DNA from 2 places in the Fulvivirga sedimenti genome. Region 2 is predicted to be linked to the other one. Evidence: riboswitches for the same ligand, from Rfam matches in the RefSeq annotation. Region 2 holds a riboswitch; the other holds the start of a gene.

Region 1 (3,537 bases), on a different contig from region 2:
TCGAACCGCCGATACCGCAGCGAATTTTTTCAATCCCAAGGTGGTGCTTTAATTCCTGGTGCAGCCCTACTATATCACCGATTGTTATTTCGGGAAAATCCATCCCGTACCTTTCGCCCGTTGCAGGGTTAACAGATGCGGGTCCGGTTGTGCCATAGCAGGATCCAAGAATATTCGCGCAGACGATGAAGTGAGTAGCCGGATCAAAGAGGAATCCCTCACCAACGAGTCCGGGCCACCATTCCACCGGGTTGCTGTTTGCAGTAAGTGCGTGAAAAACCCAGATCACATTGTCGCCGGATGGCGCTAGTGTTCCGAAGGTGTGATACGCAATGGTCACTTCGGGTAATAAATCACCTCCCTCCAGCCTGTACGGCCGGGGGAGATGAAGTTGCTTGGCTAAAGTATCAGACATTGACGCTCTTGCTGATTTTGCTGAATGCATGTTCGAGATCTGCTTTAATATCATCAATGTGTTCAATTCCAACCGAAATCCGCAGCAAGCTTGGCAATACCCCGGAAGCCAGTTGTTCTTCGTCATTCAGCTGCTGATGGGTGGTAGCGGATGGCTGAATAATGAGCGTCTTCGCATCACCTACATTGGCCAGGTGACTTACGAGTTTAAGGTTGTCGATGAACGTTTCCGCATCTTCTTTCTCACCTTTAAGAATGAATGAAAGGACACCCCCAAATCCGTTTCGAAGATATTTTTTGGCTAAATGATGATAGGAAGAACTTTCGAGCCCCGGATAGTTAACGGTCTCCACCTGCGGATGCTGTTCAAGCCATTTGGCCAGTTCCAGGGCATTGTCTACGGTTCGCTGCACTCGTAAAGATAACGTTTCGAGTCCCTGCAGGAGAAGGAAGGAGTTGAACGGACTGATAGCCGGTCCGAAATCGCGGAGTCCTTCAACGCGGGCACGAATTGCAAAGGCAATGTTGGGAAGTCCCAGTGGGTTGTTAAATCCAAATGTGTCCCAGAAATTCAGGCCATGATAACCTTCAGACGGCTCACTGAATTGAGGGAATTTTCCATTGCCCCAGTTATAATTTCCACTGTCGATGATCACACCCCCAATGGATGTCCCATGACCACCGATCCATTTGGTTGCGGAGGCAGTAACTACGGCTGCGCCATGCTCGATAGGGCGGAATAGGTAGCCGGCAGCACCAAAGGTATTGTCAACCACCAATGGAATATCATATTTTTTGGCTACGGCAGCAACGGCATCAAAATCCGGAATATTAAACCCGGGATTACCAATTGTTTCCAGGTAGAGGGCTTTGGTGTTTTCATCGATAAGTTTTTCGAAATCCTCTGCTTTGTCACTTTCGGCGAACCGTGCTTCGATTCCCAGGCGTTTGAACGCCACTTTGAACTGGTTGTAGGTACCCCCGTAAAGGAATGACGTGGAAACCAGGTTGTCTCCGACGGTCAGAAAATTATTCAGCGCGATAAATTGCGCTGCCTGTCCGGATCCTACTGCCAGTGCAGCCACCCCGCCTTCGAGTGCTGCGATGCGCTTTTCAAAGACATCGGTAGTGGGATTCATGATTCGTGTGTAAATGTTGCCGAACTCTTTTAACGCAAAAAGGTTGGCGCCGTGCTCGGCATTTTTGAAGGCATAGGAAGTGGTTTGATAGATCGGTACTGCCCGGGATCCGGTAGTTGCATCTATTTCCTGGCCCGCATGGAGCTGTAATGTTTCAAATTTTAATTCAGACATGACTTTTGTGTTTTTTGGTTATAAGAAATTTAATGGATCTGGAAGGGTCCATCGATCGTTTACCGCAATGGAAAAAATATTAGCGACAACAACAGCCAGCCAGGAATGGAATGGCATGCAATGGCATAACTATCCGTTTGCTGGATTGATTAGAGCGAAAATTGAAATGTGTAGAAATCATAGATACCAATTTATATTCTCCCGCTGATCACCTGAGCAGCAATTGGGATCAGGATTTAGCACCTTGACAAATTTCGTCCGGTTGCTAGCGCTTCACAGAGCCTGTCTCTCCACGCTTCTTTATAAATCGATCGTTCCTGACAATAGGAGGATTCGAATGAAGGGATAAACGTAAGAACGGATTTGAAGGTTTCCAAATTTTATACGCAGAAAAATTTTGTATCCCGGAGGGATCAAAAGGAACCCGTTACGGTAAATTACTCTCCATTACTTCCTTCATAGCCAGATAAAGCGACATATTTGAAATATAATATCGGAATTATAATCTTAAACGGTAATTATCAATAATGTACACTGTACAATTTCAAAATGCGTTATATTTGATACGTCAAAAGCGCAAGATTTATATTAAATAAATGGGAATAAAAATGAAAAAGCAATTCGGAATGGTGATGATGCTGGCAATGCTCATGTCATTTGCAGGGTGTTTTCCGGGAGGACCGGAATTCGTTGATCAGCTGGATGTGGTGTATACAGATTTCGACGAGGAGTTTGATTTTACCAATAGTCTTACTTATTCGCTACCGGATGGAGTGATTGAAATTACAGATAAGGACCCTGGAAACAATCCACCAGAATTCATTGATGAGGTTTTCAGTGATGCGATTCTTGATCGTATACGTCAAAACATGACCGCCTATGGATTTACAGAAGTGGATGAAGACAATGATCCGGATATTGTTTTCCTGGCATCGGCCATGTCAAACGACTTCTATTACTATTATAATCCATGCTACTGGTGCTGGTATTATCCGGGATGGGGACCGGGATATGGATGGGGCTATCCCTGGTATCCGGGTTATGTTTCCGGCTATTCAACAGGAACCATATTTTTGCAGATGGTAGATCCTGCCAATGTGGTAGGGGAAGAAATTCCGGTAGTTTGGACAGGCGTGATAAACGGACTTCTCCAGGGTAGTGACGCGAGCATTGTACAGCGTATCAATGTTACCGTCGATCAGGCATATTCTCAGTCAACCTATTTAGATAAGTAAGAGATGAAAAAGATTTTAATTATAGCTTTGCTGAGTTTCGTGGTTTCCTTTGGTGCAAGTGCGCAAAATATGTCCACGATAATGTACAATGTTGCCATTCCCATGGGTGATCTGAAAGATTACATCAGCCCGGTAAGCGCGAGGGGCGTGTCATATGATTATCAATTTTTCATGACAGACAACTTTGCTCTCGGTGGCGGAATCGGCTGGCAGGTATTCTACGAGGATATCGGATTTTTCGAATCAACGGATGGAACCGCAACGATTTCAGGATACCAGTACCGCTATCTCAACAGTTACCCTGCACACATTACCGGAACATATTTCCTGGATAACGGTGGCACCCTGATTCCATATGCCGGATTGGGAATTGGTGTCATTCATAACAGGAGGGAAACAGATTTCGGCATATTCGCAATACAGGATAATGCGTGGCACTTCAGTTTCAGACCTGAAGTCGGCCTTATGTTCGACGTGAATTACCGCTTCGCGATGAAGGTAAATACACGCTATGTACAGGGCTTCAATACCAAGGATCTGAATGGTCAAAATTACCTTGCACTCGGACTTGGGTT
Region 2 (3,537 bases):
GGCACCATTGGGCAGGTAAAACCCGCCCGGCTTTCGTACACGTTCATTATAGCTGGCAAACCCGGGTATGGTTTTTTCAATGGCATTCCTGATGAGGTCATAATCAGCAGACCAGGCTTGCCAGTCGACCTGTGAACGTTCGCCCAGCGCTGCCAGGGCCAGTCCGGCTACAATGGCCGGCTCACTCTTCAAATGATTCGAAACAGGCCGCTTATTTCCGCGGGATTGATGAACAACTCCGGTAGAGTTTTCCACCGACACGAATTGTTGCCTGCCATTCTGTATATCCGCTTCGGTTCTTCCCAGGCAGGGCAAGATATAGGAAGTTTGCCCATGGGACAGGTGACTCCGGTTTAGTTTGGTCGATACATGCACCGTAACATCACAATTCATCAGAGCCTTACCGGTGAGTTCAGTATCCGGTGATGCACTGAGGAAATTACCACCCATGGCCATGAAAAATTTCACTTTACCCTGATGCATTGCCTCAATGCTGCCAATAGTATCAAATCCTGTCTCTTCAGGTGGCTGGAAATTAAAATTCTCTTTCAATTTTTCGCGAAGTGATGGTTTCAGGTATTCCCAGATGCCAACGGTCCGGTCGCCCTGAACATTACTGTGGCCGCGAACAGGACAGGTTCCCGCACCCGGTTTTCCAATACTGCCTTTCATCAGCAGTAAATTGACCACTTCCCGGATATTATCTACCGCATTCTTATGCTGAGTAAGACCCATCGCCCAACAAGCAATAATTCTCTCACTGGAAGCAATCAAATCTGCAGCCTTCCTTACCAGGTCCTCACCGATACTTGTTTGCGCAATAAGCTCATGAAGTGAATATGATTCGAGGTCTGACAGGAAATCGGAATAGCCTGTAGTCTTTTGTTCAATAAAATCACGATCCAGAATCTGACCGGGCTGGTCGCGTTCTTTCTCCAGTAAGAGTTTCATGAGTGCCTTCAATAAGGCTACATCTGCATTTACACGTATCTGAAGATATAAATCTGTGATCTCTGTTCCGGACCCAAGCATATCACCAACATGCTGGGGATGCTTAAATTTTAATAAACCGGTCTCCCTTAACGGGTTTATCGCAATGATCTTTGCGCCATTAGCCTTTGCCTTTTCCAGGGCCGTAAGCATCCTGGGGTGATTCGTTCCGGGATTTTGCCCGATGATAATAATCAGGTCTGTACGATAAAAATCTTCGAGCGTAACAGAACCTTTACCGATCCCCACGGTTTCCGAAAGTGCGGCCCCACTGGACTCATGACACATATTTGAGCAATCCGGAAGATTATTTGTTCCAAACTGACGTACGAATAACTGATACATGAATGCCGCCTCATTGCTCGTTCGCCCTGAGGTATAGAAAATGGCCTGGTCAGGAGATGGAAGAGTTTTAAGATGTTCTCCAATTTCCGTGAAAGCTGTTTGCCAGGAAATCGGTTCATAGTGATCACTTCCAGGGGATAATTTCATCGGCTCAGTGATCCTTCCGCTTTTTCCGAGTTCATAATCCGACCATGCAGAAAGCGCACTCACTGAATATTTTTTAAAAAATTGTGGATCGGCTTTGGCAGTGGTAGCTTCCTCTGCCACTGCTTTTGCTCCATTCTCACAGAACTCTACAATGGCCCTGTCACCATCCGGATCAGGCCATGCACAGCCCGGACAATCAAATCCGTCGAACTGATTTAATTTAGCCATTGTACGAATTCCTTCCATAACACCCACCTGGCTAAATACATGGTGCATAGAAGACTTCACCGCCCTGATTCCCCCTGATACGGCTGCCGGATCTGAAACTCTCAACCCGGTGTAATTCACCGGCGGCTGAACAAAAACCTTCTTCGTCATATGGCTAAAAATACAGAGAATTTTACATTTCAACCACCCTGCACATTTAACCCTAAAATCAATGAAAGACGCCTTCAAACCGCCAATGCATTCATTTCTGCACGGTATATCTATTACGCGATCAGACCATGCTACTAACATTTTTTATTTGAATTCTTTGAATGTTAAAAAATTGAATTTATGATTGTAGCGTCAATTCCAAGAAATGGTGATTGATTTATAAAGAAGCGCGGAGAGATCAGGCTCAATGAAACGCTAGCAACCTCCCGGGTGTGGAACGGTGCTAAATCCTGGTTCGTAAGGTACGGACAGCTATAAATTTTAATTACCTTGAAACATTCAGTTAAATTTTTTCGCCATCCGCACTATCAGCCCACGGGTCTGTTCGGGAGGGATTGTACATTCAAACTTTTATTACTAAAAAAATGAAAGGGAAAGAGCCGTCCAGGTTCAGCTTCCGTTCACCTGCTTTATGAAATCACATTCAGAATCAGAACATTTCGAAACCAACGCGATCAGGACGCAGTCTGACAACGCTTCGCACAAGGAGCATTCCACTCCAATTTTCATGACTTCAAGTTTCGTCTTTGACGATGCTGAAAATGCACGGGCGATGTTTGCAGATGAAATTAGCGGTAACATATATTCACGCTTTTCCAATCCGAACAGCAATGAACTCGTTGAAAAATTATGTCTGCTTGAAGGCGGAGACGACGGAATAGCCACTGCCTCAGGTATGGCGGCCATGTACAGCAGTATGGCTGGCCTGCTACAGCAGGGCGATCATGTGCTTGCATCCCGATCCCTGTTTGGCAGTACCCATCAGGTTTTGACACAGATATTTCCAAAATGGGGTATTTCACACTCCTATGCCGATATCCATGATCCGGAATCGTGGGAATCACTGATCAATGAAAAAACGAAACTGATCTTTGTTGAAACACCATCCAATCCGGGTCTTGACCTTGTAGACCTGGAATGGCTGGGGAACCTGGCAAAAAAACATAACCTGATCCTGATTGTGGACAATTGCTTTGCAACGCCCTATCTGCAACAACCCCTGAAATATGGTGCACATCTCATTTGTCATTCAACCACAAAATTCATAGACGGGCAGGGTCGAACAGTTGGCGGCGCAATCATTGGCGACAAGGAACTGATTCAAAAGATCCGGTTTTTTTGTCGGCATACCGGCCCTGCCATGTCGCCGTTTAACGCGTGGGTTCTTTCAAAAAGCCTGGAAACCCTGGCTGTTCGAATGGACAGGCATTGCCAGAGTGCGCTTGCCATCGCAGGCCAGCTTGAAAAGCATCCTGAAATCAATTTTGTTAAATATCCTTTTCTCCCTTCCCACCCGCAATATGAACTGGCCAAAAAACAGATGCTTCATGGCGGAGGTCTGTTCACGTTTGAAGTGAAGGGTGGTGTTGAACGTGGGAGAAAGTTCCTGGATAACCTTCAAATGTTATCACTCACCGCGAATCTGGGTGATACCAGAACGATAGCCACGCATCCGGCCTCTACTACTCATTCTAAACTGAGTGATCAGGAACGTGCGAATGTAGGTATTACACCGGGGCTTGTTCGTATATCGGTGGGACTGGAACATCCGGAAGATATTATCAGGGATATCGAAAATGCCCTGAAGCTATCGGAATCTTAAGCCGATTATTCAGA

The links. Region 2 has a riboswitch for S-adenosylmethionine ahead of LDX50_RS10250 (trans-sulfuration enzyme family protein). Riboswitches for the same ligand answer to the same signal wherever they lie in the genome.
Region 1: it holds a riboswitch for S-adenosylmethionine, as region 2 does, so the genes downstream of both, LDX50_RS29520 (O-acetylhomoserine aminocarboxypropyltransferase/cysteine synthase family protein) here and LDX50_RS10250 (trans-sulfuration enzyme family protein) in region 2, are expected to answer to the same signal.

What each region holds. Positions count from the first base shown of each region.
Region 1 is NZ_JAIXNE010000008.1:103,460-106,996, forward strand. Features, by position in the region: gene LDX50_RS29515 (homoserine O-acetyltransferase family protein) at 1-415, opposite strand, end outside; gene LDX50_RS29520 (O-acetylhomoserine aminocarboxypropyltransferase/cysteine synthase family protein) at 408-1,727, opposite strand; SAM riboswitch class I at 1,918-2,034, opposite strand; gene LDX50_RS29525 (DUF4136 domain-containing protein) at 2,336-2,962, shown strand; gene LDX50_RS29530 (OmpW family protein) at 2,966-3,537, shown strand, end outside.
Region 2 is NZ_JAIXNE010000002.1:874,834-878,370, forward strand. Features, by position in the region: gene LDX50_RS10245 (FdhF/YdeP family oxidoreductase) at 1-1,860, opposite strand, end outside; SAM riboswitch class I at 2,075-2,181, shown strand; gene LDX50_RS10250 (trans-sulfuration enzyme family protein) at 2,333-3,523, shown strand; gene LDX50_RS10255 (glycoside hydrolase family 2 protein) at 3,529-3,537, opposite strand, start outside.